Regions from separate parts of the Pseudoalteromonas sp. MMG033 genome, predicted to be linked through region 2. Evidence: predicted binding sites of a transcription regulator. Region 2 holds the regulator's gene; the other holds the start of a gene.
The links. Region 2 encodes MetJ, which represses methionine synthesis genes. Its sites were predicted from a motif close to TAGACGTCTAGACGTCTA; they were not measured.
Positions count from the first base shown of each region.

Region 1: AC2CZC_RS01960 (homoserine O-succinyltransferase) is a predicted target of MetJ. The motif match lies at 13,837-13,854, and genes of this name have one in related genera.

Region 1 covers NZ_CM170070.1:427,127-442,644, forward strand. Annotated here, with positions in the region: gene AC2CZC_RS01915 (GGDEF domain-containing protein) at 1-1,132, opposite strand, end outside; gene AC2CZC_RS01920 (hypothetical protein) at 1,129-2,022, opposite strand; gene AC2CZC_RS01925 (ABC transporter permease) at 2,260-3,468, opposite strand; gene AC2CZC_RS01930 (ABC transporter permease) at 3,478-4,812, opposite strand; gene AC2CZC_RS01935 (ABC transporter ATP-binding protein) at 4,823-5,506, opposite strand; gene AC2CZC_RS01940 (ABC transporter permease) at 5,834-7,045, opposite strand; gene AC2CZC_RS01945 (ABC transporter permease) at 7,058-8,389, opposite strand; gene metH (methionine synthase) at 9,090-11,717, opposite strand; partial or broken gene AC2CZC_RS01955 (homocysteine S-methyltransferase family protein) at 11,729-12,750, opposite strand; gene AC2CZC_RS01960 (homoserine O-succinyltransferase) at 12,809-13,756, opposite strand; gene AC2CZC_RS01965 (hypothetical protein) at 14,057-14,251, opposite strand; gene AC2CZC_RS01970 (DMT family transporter) at 14,485-15,372, shown strand.
Region 2 covers NZ_CM170070.1:1,763,057-1,778,574, forward strand. Annotated here, with positions in the region: gene priA (primosomal protein N') at 1-2,074, opposite strand, end outside; gene rpmE (50S ribosomal protein L31) at 2,329-2,544, shown strand; gene AC2CZC_RS07765 (malic enzyme-like NAD(P)-binding protein) at 3,159-4,400, shown strand; gene metJ (met regulon transcriptional regulator MetJ) at 4,460-4,780, opposite strand; gene metB (cystathionine gamma-synthase) at 5,109-6,332, shown strand; gene metL (bifunctional aspartate kinase/homoserine dehydrogenase II) at 6,337-8,685, shown strand; gene AC2CZC_RS07785 (penicillin-binding protein 1A) at 8,753-11,200, opposite strand; gene AC2CZC_RS07790 (pilus assembly protein PilM) at 11,427-12,506, shown strand; gene AC2CZC_RS07795 (PilN domain-containing protein) at 12,494-13,096, shown strand; gene AC2CZC_RS07800 (type IV pilus inner membrane component PilO) at 13,093-13,698, shown strand; gene AC2CZC_RS07805 (pilus assembly protein PilP) at 13,695-14,234, shown strand; gene AC2CZC_RS07810 (type IV pilus secretin PilQ) at 14,253-15,518, shown strand, end outside.

The DNA.
Region 1 (15,518 bases), 1.3 Mb from region 2:
CAAAACCAACCACCAATGCAATTAACAACAGACCAAGCACGCCTCGCTGCTGCGCAAGATGTGCATTATCAATCTGCTGCTGGTGCTGAATAAGTTGTTGCGCTTGAAGGGCATTGTCTTTTTCCAATACGCTCAGCTGCTGCTTTTGTGCTGCGAGTGAATACTGAGCCTCTAACTGCAAAAGCTTATTGTTACGCTTTTGCAAATTAAGCGCTTGCTGAGACAATGCAAAACGCTTTAAATACAAATGTGCTTGCTCAAAATCACCGAGTTGTGCATACGCCCCAGCTAAAATATTTTGCAACAAGGATTGCTCAGTTAAAAAACGAGTACCAAAGGTGTCATTCAATGCCTGTTTCGCTGTATCAATGGCCAGCGCAAAATCTCCTGCTTGCAAAGCTGCCGTAGCCCCCATCAATTTATAACGGACCCGTAAATGCAAGTTACGTTTAAGTACCGGCTGCTTTACTAAGTCAGAATTGATAAGTTGACGGGCCTTTTGATACTCTCCAATACTCAAATGTGCCCAAGCTCGTGCTAACGCGAGTTTGCTAGTTAGCAATGTATATTCGTTTAATGTGGCATCATTCAGGGTCATCAGCGCTTGGCGATAGCTGCCTTTGAGTAAATATAAAGACCCCTGCCAAAGCACATACTCACCCATTAACGCATGGGCTTTATCGGCTGCAACCTGTTTTGTTATTAAAAAATAAGCTTGGTCAAGCAGCTGCTGAGCATAGCGGAATCGTTCCAAATCCATTTCAAGCTGTGCCATCGCTAGGTAAATTTGTACTTCTAAAGTGGGTAAGTTTAGAGGTTTAGCAATATTCAGAGCATCATTATGCAAGACCAAACTGTGCTTATAATCTCCGAAGTGTTGGCGGATTAACCCTTCTAACAATAAAGACCGCGCTTGTAAGTCTTTTGCCCCCAGTTGCTTTGACTGCTCTCTGAGCACTCGCACTTGCGGTAATAAATTAAGATCATAATCCTCTTTGAGGCTATCTGTTAAATGCATCAGCATTTTTGACAAGTCTTCACGCTGTGAGGAGTTTGACTCAAGACTTATATTGGCCCAAGCCCCAAAGCTCAACACACAGTACCCCAGTAAAAAATAGAGACTTTGTTTCATCGTGCAGCCTGACTTGGGTACAGCATTTGCTGATTCACATATTGCCAGTCCTCAACTAGGTGATTAATAAACCCAGACTGTTGCAGCGCTTTATCCAAGACGCCTTGAGCACGTAATATTTTTAAGCCGCGATTGAGCGCAGCAAAAATCATTTCGCCCTGCGGATGATTCTTGCTTACAATAAAATGACGAGAATCAGGCAGCATCATTTTAATATTTTGAATAGGCACATACTCTCGGCCATCAAAGTTGAGCAGCAGATCTTGGCTAACACTAAAGTTTATAAGCATGGCATCGACGACCTCCGTTTCAACCATATTCAGCATAGTCTCCCAAGGCCCTATAAAGCTAACAATATTGATATCTGTGTTATTTAAAGCACGCCAATCAACCCGCCATCTTGGATTAGCAACCACTGTCAATTGTTCTAGCTGCTCTTGTGGCAAGTTTTGCAAAGCAACATTGCGCCTGGTCACATACAAACCGGCCTCGTACTGGCCAAATTTAACCAGTGCGTCACTCACATAGAGCGACCCTCTATAATTAATAATATCTTCATGCCAAACACTGCGCGCCAAAATTAGGCTATCTCCCGAAATCATATCCGAAAACTCAATGATATTTACCGACGGTTTAGGATTAAAAACGACCTCACGGGTTTCTCCTCCCAAAAACAGCGCTTGCTGGAGCAAGACCATTTCAATAATTTCAATATGGGAACCTTTTGTCGTGGGATAAAATGATTTGACGTCTAGGGGGGAGCGGCCATTAAGAAACTCATTATAACGCTGACTGAAGTTTTCACTGCTCATGATATCAACAACCAATTGATTATGAGCATAGAGATGACACGTATATAAACTGAGTATCCCCCAGATCAGCCACTTCATGTTTACCCCGCAATTTCTTACCAACTCTTCTAAGAGTATACTAAAACCAACGGCTAAATGTTAACTTAAAGCAAACACAAAAATAAGCTTTTTTTACTACTTTATAAAATTAGACTCAATAACAAGCACATAAAAACCAAACTCATTCATTCGTCTCGTTTAATAAATATTGAAATAGATTATTGATAAGCCACTCTATCAAAGAAAACGAATTACTTTGATAGAGTGTGAGGAGAATTAGACCGAACGCGTCGCAGTCGCTGGGGAAATATTCGCTGCGCTATACGCCGTAGGGATCACCGCGACTAGGCTAGCTGCCAAGACACTTAAGCCTCCATAAAGAAAATACTCAAATGGTACTGAGTCCACTCGGAAAATTTCCATCAGTTTGACATTTAATAACACAGCCATAAGACTGCCTACAATTACACCAGTGCCAGCAACCAAAGTACTTTCAATGATGTAATACCTCATAATATGAGATTTACTTGCACCTAATGCTCTTCTTGTGCCTATTTGACGACGGCGTTTCATCAAAGTAAAACGTGCTTGTCCAAACACACCCAGCATGGTTAACATTATCAGCCCCACCGTCACGCTCATAAGAATAATGAGTGATGACTCCATGCCTTTATAGCCTTTTTCACGTGTGTCTTTGAACTTTTCTAGATCAGCGACAAATCGACCCGGCTGTTGCATTAGTAAATCTTTGACATCCTCCATAGCTTGTTCAAGCTCGCCTGGTTTTGCTTTAATCATAAGCTTACCTTCATTAGCATAATGATAAGTTGGCAATACGATGCTACGCTCATTCCCAGTCCAATCAGGCCATACAGCAACCAGCTCCTTGATTACACCGACAACCTGATAAGGTTGTGCATTAATATACACTGTCATACCTGCTGCCCCAGCCCAATCCTCTCGTGAAATCCACTTGGCCAAGCCTTGTGTCACTAGGATTGAATTTGGACGTTCGTGGTAGTCAAGCTGCGCAATTTGTACTTCGCTATCTTCAAACCCTCGACCAGCAACGATCTCTAGACCAAGCGTATCGATAAACTCTTTTGAACCAGTATAAGTACCCGCCTGAGCGATATAACTGTCTGGGTCTATCGTCGCATTTATCGAGTCAAATAGTCCCCAGCTAGTCAGTGGGATTGAATTCACGGCAGTCGCATTATCAACACTATCTAAACTTTGAATTGCCAATAAATCTTGTTGTATCCGCGCTGCATTTTCATCAGGGGCAACTGGAAAGTTTGTTCGTAGGGAAAACAAGACTTCTTCGTCAAGACCGCTTGGCACTTTCAGCTCATGTAATTTAGATGCCGCCATAAAAGAGATATTTATCAAAATAGTGAAAGCCACAGCAATTTGCATGATCAATAGCAGTGGGCCGGTTTTATTCTTCCATAACGTTTTAAGTATGGGTGCGAGATCCTTCATCTTACGCTCCTATAAACTTTTAAGTTGACTGGATAATTGAACTCGAACTGCACGATAAATCGGCCAAAGTCCAAATAGTAAAGACGTCCCAACTGCAAGCAAAATAGTACTCACCATCAAGGTCAAATCCATCGTCATCACATTCACATGATACTCTGGGTACATTTCTGTTAAGGCTGAAAGCCCTAGCTGCGCGAGTATCAAGCCTATCACACCACCGAAGAAGCCTAGCAAAGCTGATTCAAAGCCAAATTGTACTGCAATGTTTTGCTTTGTGGCACCGACAGCGCGGCGCAAGCCAACTTCGCCTCCTTTACCGTGAAACTTGGTCATCATTAAGCTCATTACATTACACAAGCAGGCAAATAAAAATGCCAGCGCAAAGCCTATTCCGATTTTATTTTCTTCACTAACAGCGCCTTCCTCTTCTAAAAACTCTGTCACAGACATGAGTCGGTTAGGCTCAGGCCGATTAAAGCGTCCCACTTTTCTTTGCTCTTCAGTGTAGTCCTCCATAAACTCGAAATAATCATGCTTTTTTTCCTCAGTCTCAAACTCTAGCCAAAACTTTATCCAGACACATTCAGATAGCATGACTTCTTGTAAAGTCGAAGTTGGGCCATCTCCCCAACAATTCCAAGGCATAGATGTTGGCGAAAAGAGGTTATTTCTCATTTGTGATTCAAAAGGGACAAAATAGGGTGAGGTCGGTTTATACATATCGAATTCGTTGACATAAAACTTCGGGGTCGGCTGCCAGTCGTCTATGACACCCACTACACGATACAAATGTGATCCGACAATAACATGTTCACCTGTAGAGTCAGCCCCCTGAAACAAGCGATCGTTTTCTCTTTTTGATAATACGATGACAGACTGACCTTGTGTATCAGCCTCTTCACTCCAAGTCCCCCCATGAATGAAAGGCGCACCAAAAACACTAAAGAAATGACGACTCGTAGAACGAACTTCATGCAACTGTGCTGTTCTTACATCCGCATCTTCCACTCTTATCGTAGCTGCAAAGTTTGTAAAAGGAACGTGTTTATCGGCTCTGTCAGCAGCGATAAGCGCCATAGTGTCTCGGTAAGTCAGCATACTAGGAATGTCTGGATCACCATTTCTTCTGTGACTGATTGGCTCTGCGGGATCCCAAGCATTTAAATGTACCATAGCGACACGTTCACTTTTGTGGGGTAAAGGATTTTTACCCATCATATATCCTACCGTGATAGTGATCATGGCGGCAGCTATCCCGATGGCAATTGTACCTACCATCAATAAGCTCAACAGAGGCGTTTTTTTCAAACTGAGCCAAGCTAACTTAAAGTAATAATTACCCATTAGCCTATCCCTATGCTGTCATTGCAACTTTTTGCTCGCTCAGGTGGCCATCTCGTATCTCTACAATTCGACCCGCTTGCTGCGCCTGCTCCATATCATGGGTCACCATTAAAATACTGGTGCCTTGCTTATTAATATCTTTGAGCAGAGACATAATGCCGTCTGCCATTTTAGAATCAAGATTTCCGGTCGGTTCATCGGCAAGTAGAAATGAAGGGCTGCCAGCCAAGGCTCTTGCAATCGCAACACGCTGCTGTTGGCCGCCCGACAACTGTTGAGGGTAATGGGATTTGCGCCCGGCAAGACCAACTTGCTCTAACGCATTTAACACTCTTTCTGAGCGTTCTTTCGCGTTAAAATCTCTATACCTAAGTGGCATTTCAACATTATCAAACAGATTAAGCTCTGGGATAAGATTAAAACTCTGAAAGATAAACCCTATTTTTTGATTTCTTAGCGATGATTTTTGTTTATCCGATAATCCTGTGGTCTCTTTTTCATCTAAAAAGTATTGCCCCTCAGAGTGCTCCTCTAGCAAACCCGCAATATTTAAAAATGTCGTTTTCCCGGACCCTGAAGGCCCAACGACAGCAACAAACTCTCCTTGCTTAATTTCAAGATCAAATGGCTGTAACGCCTGAGTTTTGATCGTGTCAGTGATGAAAGACTTAGCAACTCCCCGCATTTTTAACATGGCATTTCCTTTAACTCTATGTATTAATTATTTTGCACTACTGGGCTATTACTCCTGATACCGAAGCACAAGAAGGCAATATAGCCAGCTGATTTTTATAGTTTTTATTTAACTTCTCTGTTCAATTGGGTCAGATAGTACCCAAAAAACAAACTGAAATTATTGTAAAGCAAAATAGATAAAATAAACACAAAATTAATATTAATTTCACCAATAAAACTCAGTGACACACCACGATAAGCAGAGAATATATCTACTAATATTTCATCATCAAAGAGAAAAAGTTAAGAGGGAGAAGCTCACATATCGCAAGCTTCTCAGTGAGAGTTACACTGTTCGTGTTGCTTCTGCAGGGGAGACGTTTGCTGCTTTTACTGCAGGCTGAATTACCGCAACGAAGCCAGCAATAAAAATAATAAACCCACCATATATTAGATACTGCATAGGAACTGGAGATAACTCCAAATGTTCAACAATTAAATTATTAGCCAAGATTGTCAGCACCATACCAATCGCAATACCACACGCAGTTATCACCATATTTTCAATTGTATAATAGCGAATGATCTCAGCTCTGCTCGCACCAAGCGCACGTCTGGTACCTATTTGTTTTCGACGCTTTAAAACCGCGAATCGTGCTTGACCAAAAACCGCCAACATAGTGATGAGTGACAAGCCTATTATGACTGCTTGCAACGTCGCATAGGCGGCATTTTGTGCTTGGTAGGCGGTTTCCTTCAACTCATTCATCGATTTTAACTCATCTATGTAACGCAATGGGTCCTGCATCAACAACTCCACTACCTCCCTCATACTGTTCTCAAGCTGTCCTTTATGCGCTCTGACCAGCACGTTCATATCACTCATCACGAAAATGGTTGGATAGATCACATTATTATTTTTCTGCGGCCAAAAGTTCCAAGGGCCAACCAAGTGTTCTACGATCCCGCGAACATTTTGCGGTGATTGATCTAGATATACCGTTTTCCCAAGCGCTTTGTGCCAATCTTCGGGATACAGTTCTTGAGCAAGCGCTTTCGTAATGACAATGTCTACAGCACTATCTGCAGTAAAAACACTCACAACTTCTTCATCGACCAGCGAAAATCCCTCTCCGGCAATCAAATTTAGCCCCATTGTGTCGAGTATTTGATGGCCTCCGGTAAAAAAAGCAGCTTTCGTTATATAGCCTGCTTCATTTGGATCTAATCTAATTTCAAATCCACCACCTCGATGGGAAAGCGGAATTGAACTCACGGTCGTTACCTCTGCAACACTATCAAGTGCTCTGATTGACTCTAAATCCCTATACAGACTGGCCACCCTTTCTTGCGCATTTTCACCCTTGAGTGACATTTGAAATGAGAAAAGCGTATCTTCCGCTAAACCACTTGGGTTATTAAGCTCTGTACGCTTTTCCACCATCAAATAGATAGCGTTGACCAAAATTGTAAACGTAACTGCAACTTGTAAAATAAGCAGCAACGGGGTCATTTTTGAGTGTAAAAGAGACTTGATAATGGGCTTAAGATCTTTCATTTTCGTCCCTTTTTATAAACTTTTTAACTGACTAGATGGTTGGATTTGACATGCTCTATATATTGGATAACCACCAAATAAGATACTCGTCGTAATAGACATTAATATCGTTATCATCACAAGCTCAACATTCATTGTCATCAACTGAGCATTTAAATGACTATATACTTGCGCGGTCACTGATAAGCCAATATTGGCAAGGACTAGCCCCACAACTCCACCAACAAAGCCGATGATCATCGCTTCACAACTAAACTGCCACGCAATATCCTGCTTACTCGCCCCTATAGCGCGCCGCAAGCCAACTTCAGATCCCTTACCATGAAACTTTGTCATCATTAAACTCATACAATTCAATAGGCAAGCGATTAAGAATGCACCTGCTAGCCACACTGCAATCTTACTATCACTGCCAACGATTTTACTGTATTTAATAAACTCATTCACATTTAACACACGGTTCATTTGCTCTCTTGGAAAACGCCCTAATTCGCGTTGCTCCATCGCATAATTATTCACAAAGTTTAAGTAATCGCCGCGCTGTTCTGCCGACTCTAATTCAACCCAAAAATACAGCCAAACACACTCTGAGTTAAGCACCGAGTTCAACTCACTTAAGTCATAGCCGCCCCAGCAATACATACTGGTATCTTTTGTCGATAACCATTCATTATTTATCTGAGCACGAAATGGGATAAACATATCACGAGCTTCAGCAAACATTTCTGGGCCCTCTAGATAGAACCTGGGTATTAATGGCCAATCATCCAAAACCCCCACCACGCGATGTAAACGACCACTAATTAATACTTCTTTACCTATAGAATTTTGCCCGCCAAATAATCTTTCATTTCGCTGTTTTGATAAAATCACCACTTGTATTCCTTGTTCATCCTCAAGGGACGTCCATGGGGTACCATATAAAAACGGCGCTTCAAACATGTCAAAAAACTCACGCGTTGTAGGCCTGATATAAGTAGATATAGCTTCAGATATAGGTTGTGTAGAGCTACGTGCCATTGCTTTATGGCTACTAATAATAGTCTGATTAACGCCAACTTTTTGTCTATATAAATTCATTGCATCCTGATATGTGACAAACACAGGAATGTCTTCCTTACCATCTCGCATCCGAAACATTTGTTCCTGACTCCATGAGCTTAAATGCACCGTGAACAAGCGGTCGCTCTTACTTGGAATCGGATCCTTATTCATCATATAACTGACGGTATAAGTAATCATAGTTGCCGCTATGCCGACTGAAATCGTCGCAATCATCAAAAAGCTTAAAAGAGGCGTTCTTTTTAAGCTAAAAACTGCAAGTTTTATATAATAGATCAACATACTCACTCCTAATACCTGTTAACTTTTTTTATATAACAAGACGGTAAAGCGTACTCACCAGCTAAAACTGAGTTGTGTGTAGGTAATAAAGTTTGACTTTGAGAGGTATTGGACGAGTTTTCAGACATGAGACTTAGCTTGTGTAACATTATTATTGTTCCTGATAATTCCTTGATTCTTTGTGAATTAATCCATTAATTCCTTAGGAGTAGGTTACTCTACTTTACTCCGACCTCTCCCAAAAAGTAAAAATCACTTATTTGTTAAATAAAAGGTTGGAAAACAGGAAAGATACATAATAATCACCCAAAAGTCACCACATCAACCCTTCAATTGTTAACTTTCAGTTTAAAAGTAACTTTTCTGCCAAATAGTACAAGAAGCGCAAAACTGATAAATTTTATATTGAATAGATGAAGCATGCTGCGTTTTTTGCTTAGCCATTCAAATCGTCCTAGCCTGTTTTGAATAGCTGTGAATTGAGTTGCTAGAGTGCGCACTATGGCCACTTATTCACGTTGCTCACCTGATAGTTGAGATGGTTTAAAACTTGTAAAATCGCTTAAGCCCTCAATTTTCACAACGTCAAAGCTACGACCTAGATTGATTTAATTACTGAGATAAACCACTTTTAGATAACAAGGAAATAGAGCATGACTGTGCGCTAAGTAACAAACAAAGCGCACATAAAGAGTCGTTACTAATTTTCATAACCAAGATTGGGAGATAGCCATCGCTCAGCTTCTTCTAAAGACATATCACTTCTTCGAGCATAATCTTCAACCTGATCTTTTTGTATTGCGGCAACGGCAAAGTACTTTGACTCTGGATGTGAGAAATACCAACCTGAAACCGCAGCGCCCGGCCACATGGCATAGGAGCTGGTTAATTTCATATTGATCCGGTTTTCTACATCCAATAGCGCCCAGATTTTTTTCTTCTCTGTGTGCTCAGGACAAGCAGGGTAACCTGGTGCAGGACGAATACCTTGGTAATTTTCGCGAATAAGTTCTTCATTGGTCAATGACTCATCTGCCGCAAATCCCCAATGCTCTTTTCGCACTTGTTCGTGCAAATACTCAGCGAAGGCTTCTGCTAATCTATCTGCAACCGCTTTAACCATGATCTTGTTGTAGTCATCTTGCTGCGCATCAAACGCATCCGCTAGGTCATCCTCTTCAAGCCCACCTGTCACCGCGAATGCGCCAAAATAATCGTCTATACCTTTTGGCGCGACATAGTCTGCTAAACAATAATTCGGAAAATCCGTTTTTTCAGTTTGTTGACGTAGCTGACAAGATTTCAGAATGACTTCTGAACGAGACTCATCAGTGTAAATTTCAATATCATCATCCACACGGTTTGCAGGGAATAAACCAATGACGCCAAGCGGTTGTAATTTGCCTGTTTGCTCCAAGTCATCGAGCATGGCGTTGGCATCAGCAAATAACTTTTTCGCCTCTTCACCGACAATCTCATCTTCTAAAATACGCGGATATTTACCCGCTAAAGACCATGTCATGAAATAAGGCGTCCAATCTATGTATTTACGCAATGTGGCAATGCTGACATCTTTAAACTCAGTAATACCCAGCTTTTTAGGTTTTGGTGGGGTATAGTTATCCCAATCCAATTTTGTCGCATTATCACGCGCACGGGCGAGCGTCACCGGCTTTGAACGCGGCTTTTTACGCGCTTGTTGCTCACGTACTTTGACATATTCATTAGCTGTTTTCTCTAGGAATACAGGCTTTTGAGTATCACTTAGTAGGCTAGACACCACCCCAACAGCTCGGCTGGCATTGTTCACATAAATAACGCCTTTGTCATACTGAGGCTCAATCTTCACCGCAGTATGGGCTTTAGATGTGGTTGCACCACCAATTAATAATGGAATATCAAAGCCGCGACGTGTCATTTCTTTCGCCACATGTACCATTTCATCCAGCGATGGAGTAATAAGGCCAGATAAGCCAATGGCATCTGCTTTTTCATCAATGGCCGTTTGCAAGATCTTTTCAGCAGGAACCATGACACCTAAGTCAACCACTTCATAGTTATTACACTGCAGTACAACCCCCACAATATTCTTACCAATATCGTGAACATCGCCTTTTACGGTGGCCATAACGATTTTACCGTTACTTGCGCCCTCTTCTTTTTCAGCTTCAATAAACGGGTCAAGGTAGGCCACAGCTCGCTTCATTACACGGGCCGATTTAACCACCTGAGGCAGGAACATTTTACCGGCACCAAATAAGTCACCGACCACATTCATTCCATCCATCAGTGGTCCTTCAATCACTTGGATAGGTTTATCAAAGCTTAAACGACACTCTTCTGTATCTTCATCGATATACTCAGTGATCCCTTTTACAAGGGCATGCTCTAGCCTTTTCGCAACCGGCCATGTTCGCCACTCTAAATCCTCTTTTTTCTCAGCTTGCGCCATACCTGAGTATTTAGGGGCAATATCCACTAAGCGCTCACCCGCACCTGGATCAGTATTGAGGATCACATCCTCAACAGCATTTCTCAATTCAAGTGGGATATCGTCATACACCGCCAATTGACTGGCGTTGACTATCCCCATATCCATACCAGCTTTAATGGCATGGTATAAAAAGACTGAGTGGATAGCTTCACGAACTGGGTTGTTGCCTCTAAACGAGAACGACACATTCGACACACCGCCTGATACCTTACAGTGCGGTAGGTTTTGCTTTATGCGGCGAGTCCCCTCAATGAATTCAACGGCATAGTTATCATGTTCTTCAATGCCGGTGGCAACGGCAAAGATATTCGGGTCAAAGATAATATCTTCTGGCGGGAAGCCAAGCTCATCCACAAGAATTTTGTACGAGCGCTGGCAAATTTCAAATTTACGATCTGCCGTTTCAGCCTGACCGACTTCGTCAAACGCCATCACAACAACCGCTGCACCAAAGCGCTTTAATACCTTGGCCTGTCGTACAAAAGGCTCTCTGCCCTCTTTCAACGAGATAGAATTGACAATGGCCTTACCCTGAATACACTTCAGGCCAGCGACTATGACATCCCACTTCGAGGAGTCAACCATAATAGGTACTTTTGAGATTTCAGGCTCAGAGGCAATCAAGTTTAAAAACTTCACCATCGCCATTTTTGAGTCCAACATGGCTTCATCCATGTTGATATCAATCACCTGTGCACCACCTTCAACCTGCTCTCTGGCAACTTCAAGCGCTGTTTCGTAATCTTCTTCTAAAATGAGGCGTTTGAATCGCGCTGATCCTGTGACATTGGTTCTTTCCCCAACGTTAGTAAATACAGCTGTAGATTGCGTCATAATGATACTTCCTAATTCAGATTACAGGCTTCAAGGCCTGATAAACGCATGCGTACTTCAAGCTCAGGGAGCTTACGCGGTGACACAGTAGTCAAACCATCCGCGAAGGCTTTAATGTGTTCAGGCGTCGTACCACAGCACCCGCCAACAATATTGATAAAGCCTTCTTTACCCCAGTCAACAATCTCTTTACTCATGTCATCGGCTTCTAAATCATACTCACCGAACTCATTCGGTAAGCCCGCATTAGGGTGCACTGATGTAAAGGTTTCACATACGCGTGATAGCTCTTCAACATAAGGGCGCAGTAGATCGGGCCCCAACGCGCAATTTAAACCAATCGAAATCGGCTTGATATGGCGAATAGAGTTATAAAATGCTTCTGTGGTTTGCCCTGATAAAGTACGACCAGACGCATCAGTAATAGTGCCTGAAATCATTACAGGCAACCTGACTCCTGCTTGATCAAATGCCTCTTCTACACCATAGGCAGCCGCTTTAGCATTGAGCGTATCAAAAATCGTTTCAATCAAGATAAGGTGTGCGCCGCCTTCGATTAAGGCAAGGGTTGATTCAATATATGCTTCCACCAGCGCATCAAAGGTCACATTACGATAACCCGGATCATTTACATCAGGAGAAATAGAACATGTTTTGATGTCGGACCAAGTACCCCGCCAACATAACGCGGTTTACTTGGATTTTTAGCGGTAAATTCATCACAGACTTGGCGGGCTAATTTTGCTGACTCGAAATTAATTTCACGGCTTAAACTTGCCATGTCATAGTCTTCCATCGAAATGGTGGTCGAGTTAAACGTATTAGTTTCGATAATATCAGCACCGGCTTCTAAGTATTCACGGTGAATTTGCTTAATCACATCAGGCTGCGTGAGGCTCAATAAATCATTGTTGCCTTTGATCAATACATGCCAATCTTTAAAGCGCTCACCACGGTAATCTTCTTCCTCAAACTTGTGTTTTTGGATCATGGTACCCATGGCGCCATCTAAAATGACAATACGCTCTTGCATGGTTTTTTTCAGCGCTTCAGATACGGCTTGGCCATCGATAGGCTCAAATGGCACACTGTTATTCGGCATAATTGTTAGTCCTTACGTCTTGGCTAACGAGATTAATATCGTACGGAGTTGTTTGGTAAACATAATAGTTTAACCAATTTGAAAATAATAAAAAGGCGTGACTTTGCCACGTTTTCGATGGCTTGGCGTCAGCATCATTATTTGGAAAATAATTTTCAGGCATAGGGGCATCCGGACCATTTTGCAAGTCACGCAAATATTCTTTTTGCAGTGTATCAGCATCATATTCAGGGTGCCCAGTAATATACACCTGACTGCCCGTTTTATTTTTAAGCAGGTATGCCCCCACTTTCTCGGAACCCGCAAGGACAACAAGGTCATCATTATTATTAATCTTATCAATGTCGATATGGCCGTAACGAGAATGCGGGACTAAAAACTCATCATCAAACCCGCGTGTCAAAGCACCGTGATCAAAATACACTTGATGTTTAAATACACCACATAGCTTTTGCTCTTTAAGATCTCGCTTTAAACCATGATGATGATACAAACCGGCATGAGCCGCCCAGCAGGAAAATAAAGTTGAGGTCACGTGGTTTTCAGCCCAGTCAAAAAACGCTTGTAGTTCTTGCCAGTAGATTACATCCGTATATTCCAAATGTGCCAATGGTGCACCAGTCACAATCAAAGCATCGTAGTTTTCGTCTTTTACTTCAGAAAAGTAACGATAAAACATATTTAAGTGCTGTTCGGAGTTTTCCGAACTACGATGCGTATCGAGACGCAATAAATCAACATTGACTTGCAGTGGGGAGTTGGCCAACAAGCGAATAAATTGAACCTCTGTTTCTACCTTATTTGGCATTAGGTTCAATATGGCTAAACGCATCGGACGGATCTCTTGAGACATGGCGCGGCTTTTTGGCATCACAAAAACATTTTCGTGACGCAGCCTCGCAATCGCGGGTAACTCGTCTTTAACAGTGATCGGCATGAGATCCTCCCCTAATTGGATAAAACTGACACTACTATAGTGGCTGACATTATGAACGAACGCCATAAAATATCAACTTCTAGATGTTCAGACGTCCAAATGAAAATCACTCCTAAAGGGCAAAATCAGGAGGACAGAAATAGACCGAAATCAAAGTAATAAAGAAACAGAGAGACATGGCTCAAAAAAAGCCAATTTAAAGAAGGGGTAAGCTACATTTAGCTTAGTTGGTAGGAAGGAATTAGAAGAAAAGAATATAGGGTGCTCAAGCAATAAGCACCCTGTCATGCAAGTAGATGATCAACTGAAATAGCCATAACCTAAGACGACACTCGCTATCAACCCTGTCGCTGCAAAAATGCCATATTCAATACCCACTTTTAAACGCTGCTCTCCTGCAAATTGCTTTGACTCCGTCATCGCCATAATGATGCATGAGATAAACATACAAAAGCCCAAAATAATTAAATTAATTTGAATTGCATCTAGGATCATTTCACTCTCCAGCACAAGGCCATAGGCCGATTTAAGCACACGACTATTTCAACACCGATGAGTGTAGCAAATTAAGTTCTAAAGTTTCAATAAAAACTGAAAGTTTCTTTTTAAGTGAGAGATATAAAGAAGAGAACAAGATAATCACAGACGATTAAACTCAATTTTATTGCATATATATACAAAATAATTACAGTACCGCCACATTAGCAAACAAGTAACTAAGTAAATTTGTGGGTATTGGAGAGATCGCTGCATTTTGTGCAGCTGCAGTATGGGCATTTTCGACTCTGCTCTATAAACGATTTAGTCATCATCTAAATCCATTAGAACTAAACGTCGCTAAGGGCGTTATCGCTTCGGCATTAATGGCGATCGTACTCCTTTTCACGTGGGATACGCAATTACCATCTAGCCATACGAGTTGGGGGTGGTTGATTGCCAGTGGCATTGTCGGCATTGCCATTGGTGACAGCGCTTATTTTGCAGCACTGCGCAATATTGGCCCTGCCCGCACACTGGTGATTGAATCACTCGCACCAGCCATCGCAGGGCTTCTAAACATCATTTTGTTAGGTGTTTATCTCTCTGCAATGGCTTGGCTCGGTATTATCATAACAACGATCGGCGTTATTATCGCGGTAAAGCCAAGCCAAAAATTGCCAAAACTAGATAAAGATATCTACCGAAAAGGGGTGTTATTTGCACTTGCAGCAGCCACTTGCCAAGCGGCTGGCATGGTACTTTCAAAAGGGGCACTCAATGATGACAGTATCAGTAGCCTTTGGGCTGCAATGATACGACTTGCTTCAGGCACCTTAGTCGTCGCCATGATAGTTGCTACACTCAAACAAGCATCACTGACTCGCTCCATTACGCTTAAAGGCATTGATGGCAAAGCCTGGTTATTTGCTGCGGTGTTTTTTGGCACCTTTATCGGACTATGGCTGCAACTTATCTCAGTCAACAATACAGATCCGGCGATTGCACAAACCATTTTTTCAGCAGCCCCTTTAATGGTAATGACCATGAGTTTGATCCGAAAAGAGCATGTTACACGTGGGATGATATTTGGTGGGATAACCGCATTGAGCGGTATTATTTTACTTTTGAGGGGATAAAAATTTAGGAAAGAGGCCATCTCAGCCAGTTTATGCATAGAGCAATGCACGTGAGCAAACCGGTAAGATGGCCTTGGAGGTAGGAGGTTTGGAAGGAAAAGCACCGCATGATCAGCAGTGCGATATGAAATATTTAATATAAAAGA
Region 2 (15,518 bases):
GCAAAACATTACGTTGTGATGCTTGTATATGTAATTGATAGCGATACTTTCCTGCGAGACGTTCCATAGGCGCAGGGATCGGCCCCAGCAATTGTATACCAGAGAATGGCTGAGCAGGAACCAGATCAGATAAAAATGTCATGACTAAGTGTGCCGATGTTGCTTCTGCTCTTATTAACGCTAGGTGTGTATACGGAGGCAACATGGCTTCTTGGCGCTCTGTTAACGCGTAACGCGCAAAGTCCTGATAGCCATTGTTGACTAAATCTTGTAGCAGGGGGTGTTCTGGAAAGTGTGTTTGCAATACCACAGTGCCAGGTTCGCCACTTCTTCCTGCGCGGCCTGACACTTGTGTTATCAGTTGTGCCATGTGTTCTGTGGCTCTAAAATCACTTGAGTACAATCCACTGTCTACATCTAAAATAATGACCAAGGCGACATCGGGAAAATGATGACCTTTGGCTAGCATTTGCGTGCCAATCAAAATTTGTGCGCCTCCTTGATGTATTTTTTCAAGTGCGCTTTCTAAGCTGCCTTTACGCCGAGTTGAATCTCTATCAATGCGACTGACGGGCACGTCTGGAAACTGTGCAGTTACAAACTCTTCAAGTTGTTCGGTGCCAAGGCCGGTTGGCATGATCTGTGTGCTACCGCAATCAGGACATTGATGAGGGACATACTGTTGTTCACCACAGTGATGGCAGACGAGGCGTTGCATGGTCTTATGGTACGTTGCACTGGTGCTGCAATGATGGCAATCGCTTAACCAGCCACACTCATGGCAGATAAGCGTAGGCGCAAAACCTCGGCGGTTAAGAAACACCATGGCTTGCTTACCCATTGATAAGGTGCGTTCAATGGCTTTTAAGCTGGTATTGGCAAACCCGCCTTGGGTTTGTTGTGCTTTCATATCCACTAATAAAAACTGATTATCTTGACTTGTTTGTGCGCGCTTACTGAGTGTGAGCAGTTGAAACTTGTTATCTAACGCTTTTTTTAATGTCTCAAGCGCAGGGGTTGCGGTGCCTAGGAGCAATGGACATTGCGCTTGGTGCGCTCGATATGCTGCCAAGTCTCGGGCGTGATATCGCAAGCTATCTTGTTGTTTAAATGAATGATCGTGTTCTTCATCGACGACTATCATGGCAAGCGATTTAAAGGGTAAAAAGATACTAGAACGAGTACCAATGACAAGTGCTGCTGTCTCTTGCTGTGCGCGACGCCAAGTATGTAAGCGTTCATTATCAGTTAGGTTGGAGTGCCACAAATCAATAGGCAGTCCTTTGAAGCGGCGTTTAAATCGGTTGACTGTTTGCGGGGTTAAACCAATTTCAGGCACCAGTACCAAGGCTTGCTTGCCAGCACTGAGAACCTTTTCCAAGCACTGTAAATAGACTTCAGTCTTACCACTGCCTGTGACCCCTTCGATTAAGAAAGTACGAAAACCATCTGTATGATTGATGGCACTGCAAGCAGTTGCTTGTTCTTCATTAAGTAGGGGCTTGCTACCAACAGACAGTGCCGTGTTTTGCCATGACGTATCTGTGCGCAACTCTTCGCGGATCAGTTGCTTTTCTAGCAAGCCCTTGATTTGTGCTTGAGTAAAGCCCAGTGTTTTGAGTTCCGTGTGTGTCGCATCTCCAGCGGTACGCATTTGTTCAAGCAGTGCTTGTTGCTTTTTGGCTCTCAGGTTTACTACTTCGCGCCCCTCATCTGTCAATGTCAGCATGGGAACTTGCGTTTTATCGACATCTTGACCATCACGCAGTGCACCCGGCAAAGCGGTAAATAAGGTTTCTCCGAAAGGGTAGCAGTAATAGTGACTAATAAATTCTAAAAAGTTTAAATGTGCGGTATCTAAAATTGGCGTGCTATCTATAACAGATTCAATCGGTTTTATTTTATCTTCAGGAACATCACTGTGCGTTTTGAGCTCGGTCACTACCGCTACGCAGCGTCGATTTGCAAACTTGACCCATACGCGACCACCAACACAGGGGGTCATCGTGCTTTGATAGGTGTAATCAAATGTTTTGTGTAAAGGGACTTTTATTGCGACTGCTGCAAATGGCATGTGCTCTCCAAGTGATCCGCCGATTGCGTAAAGTATGAAAGTGAATTGGGCTGATTATACCTTATCGCCCTATGCTTGTGAGGCTAAATTATGGATAGTGAACAGGAATAATAAAAATCCCCATAATAACTAATTTATTGCTTGTAGTTTGTACATGAAAGTCCTAAAATACGTGTCCAATTTATTTGTATAACGACGTATGGTGCCAAACTTCGGGTTTGGAGAGCGATACGGCCTTAAACTAGAGGTTTCCTATGAAAGACGGTATTCATCCTAAGTACGAGACGATCTCAGCAACTTGTTCTTGTGGTAACAAATTCGAGACGCGTTCAACACTTTGTAAAGACATTCACCTAGACGTATGTTCTGCATGTCACCCATTCTACACTGGTAAGCAGAAGATCCTTGACACAGGTGGTCGTGTTGATCGCTTCAACAAGCGCTTCGGTGCGCTATCTGCTAAGCGTTAATCACGACTTAGTCAGCAAGAGAAAGCACCTACGGGTGCTTTTTTCGTTTGTGAGCAAATCAATTATTCCCTATTAAAATTACTTTCTTCTCTTTCTCTCGCAATAAAAATCACTCTCAACTTGGTATTGTATTAAAAAGTTGCCATATTTGTTCTATAACATAGTTAAAACAATAGATTGTTAGCATAATAAACCATCGCATCTGTGACCTCGTTTTTATGATTAATAGGTTGGTGTTGAGTGTTTAAATTCGCCTTAGTTATGAATAGTTATGCGGGTTAAATTTGTTATTAAAGTCATCTAAATGTCACTAAATGTAGTTATCTTTCTTTAAAGTTGGATTAATGCTGTGATTGTTGTTCTAAGATGATTTTATTGTCTATTTTGCATATAAATTAATCTATTGTCGCCCTGTTTAGTTTGTGTAAGCGTTAAATTGTTGCAGTAAATATTGATGAAAAGTGGCTTAAAAGTCGCTAAATTACAAAAAATATCTGCTAACAGGATAGACCTGATAGTGCTTGAATTAATTTTCAAAAAAGGTATTGTTTAAGGCAGTTAGCGAATTTTTATCTCACTCTCACTTTTAACTTCTCGTAGGAAAAAATCGCGTCATGTCAGATTTACGTGAAAAAGCATTACATTACCACGCACACCCCGTCCCAGGTAAAATCAGTGTTGAGCTGACAAAGCCAGCTGAATCAGTCAAAGATCTTGCCCTAGCTTATAGTCCAGGTGTTGCAGAACCTGTACGTGAAATTGCAGCCGATCCAGCCAATGCATATCGTTATACCGGCAAAGGCAATATGGTCGCTGTTATCAGTAATGGTACTGCTATTTTAGGCCTAGGTAATTTAGGCCCATTGGCGTCTAAGCCTGTGATGGAAGGTAAAGCTCTTTTATTTAAGCGTTTTGCTGGATTGGACTCAATTGATATTGAAGTGAAGCACAACACAACTGAAGACTTTATCAATACGGTTGCAAACATTGCAGACACATTTGGTGGTATTAACTTAGAAGATATCAAAGCACCTGAGTGTTTCGAGATCGAAAAAGCGTTGATTGAGCGTTGTGATGTACCGGTTTTCCATGATGATCAACACGGTACAGCGATTGTTACAGCTGCGGGTATGTTGAATGCGCTTGAAATTCAAGGTAAAGACATCAAAGAAGCCATCATTGTTTGCTTAGGCGCAGGTGCTGCAGCTATCGCATGTATGGAGCTATTGATTAAATGTGGTGCACAACGCGAACACATTTATATGCTAGACCGCAAAGGTGTTATCCATACACGTCGCGATGACTTAAATGAATACAAAACGCTGTTTGCCAACAATACGGACAAGCGTACTTTGCAAGATGTCATTGCTGAGGCTGATGTGTTTGTAGGTGTATCTGGTCCTGACTTATTATCACCGGAAGACTTGAAGTTGATGGCTGATAAGCCAGTGGTATTTGCATGTTCTAACCCAGATCCAGAGATCAGTCCAGAAGTGGCTCATGGCGCGCGTGATGATTTAATCATGGCGACAGGCCGCTCTGATTATCCTAATCAGGTTAATAACGTACTGTGTTTCCCATTCATTTTCCGTGGTGCGCTTGATGTGCGTGCAACCGCTATTAACGATGAAATGAAGATTGCAGCAGTGGAAGCGATCCGTAGTATTGCTAAAGAGCCTGTACCTCAAGAAGTATTGGTTGCAGCGGAAGTAGATACATTGGAGTTTGGCTCAGAGTATATTATTCCAAAACCAATGGATCCGCGCTTACTTCCTCGCATAGCGAAAGCGGTTGCACAAGCTGCAATTGACTCAGGTGTGGCGCAAATTGATATGCCAGAAAATTACATGGCCTAATCACCAGATACAAAAAAGCCTCACATATTTGTGAGGCTTTTTTTGGCTTGAACAAAGACTTAATCTTCGTTGATCTCTGGGATTTCTAAGCCCATTTTTTCCATGATTTCACGAACTTCCGCAGGGATCTTTTCAGGATTATCTTTTCTTAAATCTTCATCGTTTGGCAAAGGTTGCCCTGTAAAGGCATGAAGAAAAGCTTCACACAATAATTCACTGTTTGTTGCATGGCGCAGGTTATTCACCTGTCGACGAGTCCTTTCATCCGTCAGTACTTTAAGTACATTCAGAGGAATTGAAACCGTGATCTTTTTCACTTGTTCTGATTTTTTACCGTGTTCTGCATAAGGGTGAACATATTCACCGTTCCATTTAGCCATAATTGTGTACTTGCCTCAGTGTTTACCTTGAATGCAAATAAGACTGTATTTTGCGTGCTGAGTGAACTGCAGACGGTGTGTACTTCGCACAAAATTTATGTGTGTGCATTGTACAGGAAATTGGCAGAATACTCGGTCTTTTGCCATATTTGGTCAAAGATCCAGTCTTATTGACATCCTTTATCGCTTTCGTGGCGAAATTTTATCGGTTTGAATAAGATAGTCAAATACTAGTTATTTAGCCATATAGAAGGATAAATGCTTTGACATCTTTTAATTGTTCATCTAACCTTTTAGACGTCTAAACATCCAAGTATCTAGGTGACCTATGAGCCAAAGTAAAAAGTCAACGATTGCCGTAAGAAATGGCATCGATGCTGACAAGCATCACGGTGCAGTTGTGCCTCCTCTTTATTTATCTACGACCTATTCTTTTGCTGATTTTGATAAGAAGCGAGACTATGATTACGGTCGCAGTGGTAATCCAAATCGCGATATATTAGCCGACACCCTGACGCAACTAGAGGGTGGTGAAAAAGGCATTATCACGGCAACTGGCATGGCAGCAGTTCACCTAGTCACACAGCTGTTAAATCATGATGATACGCTGGTTATTCCACATGACTGTTATGGTGGAAGCTACCGCTTATTTACATCGTTGGAGAAGCGTGGCTTACTGAAAGTAAAAGTGCTTGATTTGACTCAGCCTGACAGCCTTGCGCAAATTGCAGAGATTGCACCTAAGATTGTTTGGATAGAAACACCGAGTAACCCTATTTTACGTTTAACGGATATTGAGGCCGTGGTGAATGCTGCACATGGGTGTGGTGCTTTGGTTGCTGCGGACAATACATTTTTATCACCGGCATTGCAAAATCCAATTGCGTTCGGTGTAGACATCGTGGTGCATTCAACCACTAAATTTATTAATGGCCACTCAGATGTTGTTGGTGGTGCCGTTATTGCACGCACTCAAGAGCTCGGCGATGAGCTTGCTTGGTGGGCAAATAATATCGGGATCACGGGCTCTCCGTTTGATAGTTACTTAACACTGCGCGGTTTAAGAACATTAAAAGTACGCCTAAAGCAGCATGAGCAAAATGCATTAGCGATTGCGCAGTATTTAGAAGCCTCACCCTTTGTCGAGCAGGTATATTACCCGGGTCTTGAATCACACCCTCAGCACGAACTTGCGAAAAAGCAGCAGCATGGATTTGGTGGCATGGTGAGTTTTGATATTAAAGGGACTCTGAAAGACTCTGCGACATTTTTAACCTCACTTTCTCAGTTCTCTTTGGCAGAATCTTTAGGCGGTGTGGAAAGTTTAATTTGCCACCCAGCGACTATGACTCATGCGGGCATGGAACCACAGGCTCGCCTTGAAGCAGGCGTTGGAGATACTTTGATCCGTATTTCAGTTGGTATCGAAGATGTAGAAGATTTACTTGCTGATTTAGAGCTGGCTTTTCAAAAAGTAAATAGCCCTGAATCTGGCAGTTCAGACAGTGCTAAAGATTTTAAGTTATCACCAGCACATACGGTTTTATGGTAAGCACATGACAAAAGTAGTACATAAATTTGGTGGCTCAAGCCTGAGCTCAGCAGCACGTTATCAAGCGGTTGCAAATATTATTTTGGGCCAATGCCAAGCGGGTGATTGTGTAGTCGTTTCTGCAGCCGGTAAAACGACCAATACTTTGGTCAAGCTATGGCAAAGCTATGTGCAAAAAGATGACAATGGATTTAACGACATCTTATTGCAGGTAGAAAATCATCAAAATCAGCTTCTAAGCGAGCTATTTGATAGTCAACAGGTGAGTGCATTATCAAGCCAACTAAAAGATGAATTGCAGAGCATTGCTAAAGCGGCCAAGGGTGGCGTGTTGCACGAGGCGACATTGCTGGCTCATGGTGAGATTTGGTCAGCAAGATTATTAGCGCGTTTGCTTTGCACGTTAAATGTGGAATCGTTGGATGTTGATGCAAGAACGCTGTTCACACAGCATCAGGGACAATTATTACACGCTCAAAATAAGCAAGCTTGTCTTGCGCAAATTAAAGCGGATAAGATTTACGTTGTGACTGGCTTTATTGCCTCAGATTGCGACGCAAAAACAATTACACTTGGACGTAATGGCAGTGACTATAGCGCAACTTTACTTGCTAACTATATTGATGCTAAAGCGGTTTCAATTTGGACTGATACGCAGGGCGTATTTAGCACGGACCCTCGTAAAGTGAGTTCTGCAATAAAATATCCAAAAGTGTGCCGTGTTCAAGCCAACCTATTAGCTCGCCTTGGCAACCCTGTACTGCATGCGAAAACACTTTCTCCATTAAAAGATACCAATATAAAATTACAAGTTCGTAGTAGCTATGACCCAGAGGTCGTTGGTACGGAAATCGTTAAGCAAGGCTATAGCAAAGACAAACGTTTTATCACCACTTTTGATGAGCTAGATTTGATCCGTGTTGAAGGACTAGCTGTTGGCGAAGTTCGTACTTTGAGTCAGCTCATACAGCATAGTATTCATCACTTTAATAAAGGGGGTGATGATTATTTACTTGTGCCAAGTAAGGACACGCATGCTGTTGCGAGTCATTTAGCAGGGCGGGGTAACATTGTTGAGTCACACCTCAGAGGATTGGCAATTGTTGCGCCAAGTCATGAAACGGCGCATTTAACTCAGCAGGCTGCTACTGTGTTAGAGCAGCAAGATGTGGTTGTACGCTTTACTCACAGCGATGGTAGCTATGCCTTGTTCTTAACCGATCAATCAATAGACAGTGATGTACTGGCTATTTTGCATGATAAATTGGTGAACAAAGGCCGAGAACTTGCTGTGATCATCGCCGGACTTGGCAATGTCGGTGAGGTATTTGTTGAGCAATGCCAAAAACAAGTTGAAAAGCTCCAAGCGACCTTCGATCTTAAAGTTGTTGCATTGGTTCGCTCAAAAGAAATGTTGTTTTGCCCAAGTGGTATTAATATTGAAAACTGGCAGCAGCAGTGGCGTAGTGAAGCACAAGGCTATCAGCCAGCAGATTTACTAGAGCGCATTGGTGAGCTTGATTATGAAAATAAGGTCGTGATAGACATCACTGCCAGCGATGCCTTTAGCAATATGTACCCTAGTTTTGTCGCACATGATTGTCACCTGATCAGTGCCAATAAATATGCAGGTACAGCAGAGCAAGCTTGGTATGGTAAGCTGCTTGAGCAGCTACAAGAGCGTAACTTGCATTGGCGATATAACACCAGTGTTGGTGCTGGATTACCGATTAATTTTGCCCTCGCGGATTTACAAAATAGTGGCGATACAGTGACGCGCATTGAGGGTGTATTCTCCGGTACGCTTTCGTGGTTATGTAGCAGCTTTGATGGCAGTAAAGCGTTTTCTGATCTGGTGTTAGAAGCACAGTCCATGGGCTATACAGAGCCTGATCCTCGAGAGGATTTATCAGGACGAGATATGCAGCGTAAACTGCTTATTTTAGCCAGAGACCTAGGTTTACAGCTTGATGTTGACGACATCGCTCTAGAACCTTTGATGCCTGCGCACCTGGCTGACGGTGACTGGGATTCGTTTTTGGCCAAGCGTGAAGCGCTAGATGAGTTTTACCAATCTCGTTATGAGAAAGCACAATCTGAAGGTAAAGCATTGCGCTATACTGGTGCATTAGAGGTCGACTCCCAAGGTAAAGTCAGTGCGAAAGTCGGTATTGCTTTTGCAGAAGCCGGTAGTGCAATCGCAAATCTAACGCCTGGTGACAATATATTTGTGATCACCAGCCAATGGTATGAAAGTAATCCATTGGTTATCCAAGGCCCTGGTGCGGGTAAAGAAGTGACAGCAGCAGGCATACATTCAGATTTGTACTGGTTAACTCAAAAGCTCAAGTAATAGTTCTTTTTTGCCAAGAGATTGAATAACTAAAAGGCCATGCTTAGCATGGCCTTTTTTATTATCTTCAGAATAGTTCTTCTGTGGCTGGTAGTGCATCTTCAAATGGGGTGCTACTACCAGAGTCTAAAACATATTTGGTTGGTGCAGTGCCGCGTTCAAAGTACTCAAAACGACTGGTGTAGTCATTTTTTTCACTTAATAGTCCTGTTTTTAAATCAATTCGGATCGAAACCAGTCCCGGTGGAGGCTCTATTGGTGCCAGTGGTACTTCTTTGAGTGCATGTCGCATAAAGCTTACCCATGCAGGTTGTGCCGTAGTGGCGCCCGCTTCGGCGCCGACGATTTGCTTTTTACCTAGGTTGCTATTGTAGGCTGCTCTGCCCAAGGGTTTACTGGCATCATCAAAGCCTACCCACACTGTGGTCAATAGGTTACGGTTAAAGCCGGTAAACCAGGTATCGACAGCATTGTTGGTGGTGCCCGTTTTACCCGCTAAATCTTTTCGTTTTAGCGTTTGTGCACGCCAACCTGTGCCTGTCCAACCTGTTTTGTGTCGCCAACTGCCTCCGCCCCAAATTGCACTTTTCAGTGCATCAGCCACCAAGAAGGCATTTTTCTCGGAGATAATTCTTGGTGCACATGTATAGGGGTCTACCTCTAATTCATCTTCGTTGCAAACTCGTAGTGGGCTAGCAGTACCCAGCTCTTTACCAAACGCATCGGTAAGTCGATCGATAAAGTAGGGTTCAATCAGGTGACCACCATTGGCAAAAGCACTCATACCTCTTGCCATTTCCAGCGGGGTCATGGCTGCACTGCCCAGCGCAAGAGATTCACTGCGCACGACATCTGCATCATCAAAGCCAAATTTAAGAATATGATCTGCAGTATTATTTAATCCGACACCACGCATCAGCCGCACAGAGACGACGTTTTTTGATTGGGCAAGGGCTCTGCGAATACGAATTGGACCACTGTACACATCTGGGCTATTTTTGGGTCGCCAAGCAACGCCTAGGCTTTTGTCCCAATGGTTGATTGGGGCATCATTAATGATGGTTGCAAGTGTGTAATCACCTTCTAAAGCTGCTGAATAGATAAACGGCTTAATGTTTGAGCCAACCTGACGTTTGGCTTGAACCGCTCGATTGTACTGGCTTTGCTTAAAGCTATAGCCACCCACAAGCGCTTTAATTTGACCGTTTTGTGGATCGAGTGAAACCAGTGCACTGGCAGGTTGTGGCAATTGGCTTAACATCCATGTTTGATCAACACGTCGAACCCAGACTTGCATGCCTGGGGCTAAAATATCTGCCGCAGATTTTGGCGCGTGACCTTGACGACGCTCAGTGATATAAGCACGCGCCCAGTTTATGGCTGGCCATTCTAATGTAATGGTTTCACCTGATTTGAGGATAACTTCAGCGGATTGGTCTTCAATCTCGGTGACGACTGCAGCATGAAGTGGGTCAATTGCTTTGACTTTTTTAAGTCGTTCGGTGATTTGTGTTACGGTCCATGGGGTATCATCTTCCTGCCAGTAACGAGCACTGGGTCCTCTGAAACCATGTCGCATATCATAATTATGTAAGTTATTGATAAGTGCTTGTTGTGCAGCCGCCTGTGTACTTGCATCGACTGTCGTGTAAACGCGAAAACCTGAGTTGTAAGCTGTATCTGCGCCATAGGTTTCAACCATGTAAGCGCGCACCATTTCAGAAATATATGGGGCGTATAACTCAATTTCAGCACCATGGCGCTTTGCTGTGATTGGTGCATTGATGGCATCTTGGTACTGTGCTTGCGTAATATACTTTTCAGCAAGCATACGGCCTAAGACGACATTACGTCTTGCTTTTGCGCGGGTTGGATTACGTATCGGGTTGAGTGCAGAAGGCGCTTTAGGTAAGCCTGCAATCATCGCCATTTGAGGTAATGTTAGCTCGTTAAGCTCTTTTCCATAATACACTTGTGCAGCAGCGCCGATACCAAATGAGCGATGCCCTAATTCAATCTTATTGAGGTATAGCTCAAAAATTTCGTCTTTACTCAGTAAGCGCTCAATATGTAAGGCAATGAAGATTTCTTTGACTTTACGAATATAGGCTTTTTCTCGAGTTAAGAAAAAGTTTCTTGCCAATTGCATTGTGATGGTACTTGCGCCTTGCTTTTTTTGACCCGTGCTGACTAGCACAATAAAAGAGCGCACAATACCTATGGGGTCAATGCCAAAATGTTCATAGAAGCGGTTATCCTCTGTCGCTAAGAAGGCATTGACCATAGGCTCGGGTACGTCGGCGATTTTTACCGGTATACGGCGCTTCTCACCGAACTGGTTGATCAGCTTCCCGTCACGGGTAAATACCTGCATAGGGGTTTGTAACTGGACGTCTTTAAGGACTTTGACGCTGGGAATATCGGATTTTACATAGAAATATAAGCCGACCAGGATCAGTAAGCCAAAAAGGCCAAAAACGAAAATAGTCTGTAGTAATCTTTTTAATAAATTCACGAATTTATCTCTAGTGAGACTCCCAATTACAAGTGGACGCTGTTAGTATATCCTGATTAAAAAACGATTAATAACTTTTGCGTAAATTCTTCTGCCCGAACAGGTGTCAAATAATGCACTGTTGTTGTTTGGTAAGTATAATGCATAATACTTAAGGCGTATCAAATGTTAATTCCTAATTGAGCACGCCAAGATAACGACTAGAACTAATACTTGGGTAAATTGCATGTTCGATCAAATATTTAAAAAGCACGCCCCTTTGATGGTTGGAATAGATATTGGCTCGCACTGTGTAAAAGCTGTGTTGCTTGCTGAATCAAGTGCAGGCTATCGAGTGGAAGCGGTTGCCATTGAACCGCTGCCAAAAGGTGCGATGAAAGAACGCGCAATCCAAGATATCGAGGCGATTGGTCGTGTTATCTCTAAACTGAAAAAAAGGTTGCCAAAAGGTACTCAGTTTGCATCGGTTGCCGTTTCTGGGCAAACCGTTATCACAAAAATGATTTTTATGGATGTGTCTTTAACAGACGCTGAATTAGAGTCACAAATCGCCATTGAGGCAGACAGTTTAATCCCATACCCACTTGATGAAGTCAGTTTGGACTTTGAAAAATTATCAGTGAATGAAGCGGATCCCTCCAAAGTTAATGTTCTATTGTCTGCTGCGCGCACGGAAAGCGTGCAAGCACGAGTCGGCGCGTTGGAAGAGTCAGGGTTAAAGGCAAAAGTGGTTGATGTGGAAAGTTATGCATTGGCACGGTCTGTAGATGTGTTGTACGAGCAATTACCGTCAGATTCTTATGACAAAGTCGTCGCCATTATTGATATTGGTGCGGTCGTCACCTTGATCAGTGTGGTACAGTCGGGAAAAACACTTTACACAAGAGATCAAGTCTTTGGTGGTGAGCAATACACTAATAGTATTGTTGCATATTACAACAAGACTTTTGATGAGGCTGAATTGGCAAAGACAACAGGGGACTTACCACCTAATTATACCTTTGAGGTACTTGCTCCTTTTCAAACCTCACTTTTGCAGCAAATACGCAGAGCATTGCAAATGTTTATGACAACCAGTGGGCATGATCAAGTGGATTACATTATTTTGACTGGCGGTACAGCGCTCGTCGAAGGGTTAGATCGACTTTTGGTCGACGAATTAGGTGTACATAGCATCATTGGCGATCCATTTGCGAATATGGAAATAGCTCCTAAAGTTGATAGAAGTGTGCTTAACCGTCACAGTGCGCAATTCTCGATAGCAACGGGACTGGCTTTGAGGAGCTTTTCTGCATGCCACATATAAATTTACTTCCATGGCGAGAGCAACAGAGACAGGCATCTCAGCAAAAGTTTTTGTCTATCTTAGCGGTTATAGTCGCGACAAGTTTGGCCATTATGTATTTAATGGGCACATTTTATGACGGATTAAGACAAGGCCAGGAAATTAAAAATCGCTACTTGCAAGGTGAAATAGCCAAATTAGATAAGCGCATTGGTGAAATCGAAGGGTTGAATAAGCAAAAAGAAAATCTTCAGCGTCGGATACGGCTCATTGAGGTACTGCAAAGTAACCGTAATTTGGGGACTCAAATTATTGATGAAGTGGCGAGAGTTGTTCCTGCTGGTGTGTATTTAACGAGTTTGGAGCGCTCTGAGAATATGATAAAAGTGGTGGGGCGCAGTGAGTCAAATAACCGTTTGTCGCAAATGCTCAGAGCGGTAGAGTCGTCCTATTTGCTCGAAAAACCTGTGATCCAAGGCATTGTTGCAGGAAGCAATGATGATAGATTACTCAGTGATTTTATGATGCACTTTTATGTTAAGTCATTTGAACAAATGGAGCAGGAGCGTCAGCAGGCTGGTAATGCAGAGGTAGGAGTACCAGAGTCGTGAAATTTGATATCAAAGCATTACAAGAAATTGATTGGAATGAAGTTGAGCTAGATAACATAGGCGAATGGCCTTTACCCGTTAAGATACTATGCTGCACCATGGTGGTGCTAATTATGCTTATTGTTGGTTATACCATGCTTGTGTCTTCATCTATCGACCGCTACGAATCGGCCGTAAATAAAGAAGAAGAGCTCCGTAAGAGTTACCGCATAAAATATGGGCGCGCAAATAACTTAGAGCTATACCGACAGCAAATGCTTGATATGGAAGAGCAGTTTTCACAATTGTTGAGAAAATTACCAACGTCGAACGAAACGCCAGGATTGTTAGATGACTTAACGTATGTTGGCACTTCTAGCGGCTTAACGTTTTTGAAAATTGGCTGGTTACCCGAAGTGAAAAAAGAGTTTTATACGGAGTTACCTATTAATCTAGAAGTTGTGGGTAGTTACCATGAGTTTGGTGAGTTTGTTAGTAAAGTAGCTCAGTTGCCGAGGATAGTGAGTTTGCATGATTTTAGAATAGAAAATGCAGGTAATAACTCATTAGTTTTTGGTGTGGTGGCGAAAACTTACCGTTATGAGCAAGGGGAAAGCCGATGATGCGGCTGGCTCCTTTGATGCTCCTAATACTGCTGTTATCGGGGTGTAATGATGATACCGCGGAGCAAAAGGAGTATATAGATAGGGTACAAGCCAGTGCGACACCTTATATTGACCCTATTCCTGAAATGATGAGTTTTGAGCACTTTCCATATCAAGCGTCTGAATTGCGCAGTCCGTTTGTGGCGCCTCAGCCTGAAGTTATTGAAAATCGGCTCGTACAAATAAAAAATTGTTTGCACCCAGATCCTGAGAGAATGCGTGATCCACTTGAAAAATTCCCATTGGATAACCTTGTTATGAAAGGCATAATTGCAACCAATGTGACGACGTGGGCATTGATAAAGGCCGCTGATCAGGGGTTATATCGGATAAAGGAAGGGCAATATATGGGGCTTTATCATGGTGAAGTGGTTGGTGTGCACAATGATAGAATTGAGTTAATGGAGCTTATCCCTGATGGCTCTGGTTGTTGGAAAGAGCGACTCACAACAGTTGAGATGCCAGAAGCTGGTGAAATGGGCGCGAGTGAATAATAAAAAGGTGATACGACTATGACGCGCAACCTAGCGAAGAGTTTTGCGAAAACACTGATAGGTGGAGTATTTTTAGGAGCTTCAATGTGCTCTTATGCGATCCCCATGCTTTATGATGTGCGCTACAATCCGATTGCTTCTGGTGAAACAGAATTACAGTTGGTATTTGATGAGCAGCTTGAAGGAGAGCCTCAAGTTCAAGTTTTGAATGACCCGGCGCGCTTGGAATTGTTTTTCAAAGATGCTGAGTTTGAAGAAAGCTTAAAGCAGATGGCCATTGGTAAAGCAGGGATCCGTGCAATTCAAAGCAATATGGAAGCTGATGGTTTTCGAATTTCTATTTTGCTTGAAGAGCTCAAGCTGTATAAAACCACGGTGAAAAATAACTTGGTTTATTTGCAGGTTTCCGATAAACCTATCCCTGACCCAAGTACTGCGGAAAAAACAAGTCAATATATTAACGGCATTCAAAGTATTGATTTCAAACGTACGAGCGAAGGTGCAGCGCAAGTGTTGGCATTTTTGCAATCAGCGCAAAGTGCAATAGATGTACAGCAGGTTGGTGATAAAATCATCGCAGATTTTCATCATATTAGTATTCCTGATGAACATTTATATGAGCTAGATGTCACTGATTTTGGTACGGTTGTAAGTAAAATAGAAACGTTTAGAGAAAATACTAAAACGCGCATGGTTATTGAGCCGAATTCTGCGTTTAAATTTAATTATCAACAACTAGACAACATATTTACTCTGACGGTTGAAAAAGACACGACTGAGTTTAACTTTGGTGAAAACAAGTCATATCAAGGTCAGCCAATTACCTTGAACTTTCAAGACATTCCGATCCGTTCTGTACTGCAAATAATTGCAGATACGAATAACTTTAACTTAGTTACGAGTGATTCTGTATCTGGCAATATCACCTTACGACTCGATGGTGTACCGTGGGACCAAGCTCTCGATGTAGTACTGCGTGTGAAAGGCCTTGATAAACGGATGGAAGGGTCTATTTTAATGGTGGCGCCTTCTGAAGAGCTGAGTGCACGTGAAGCGAAAGAGTTGCAGGCAAGAAAGCAAGTTGAAGAACTAGAGCCATTATATACGGAATATATCCAATTAAACTATGCAAAAGCGCAAGAGTTCTCGGATTTATTAAAAACGGACGTTAACTCTATAATCAGTTTGCGAGGTAGTGTGTCTGTTGATACACGAACCAACACACTATTGATTAAAGACACTGCGCGCAGTATTGAAAGCATACGACGCATGGTTGAAAAACTG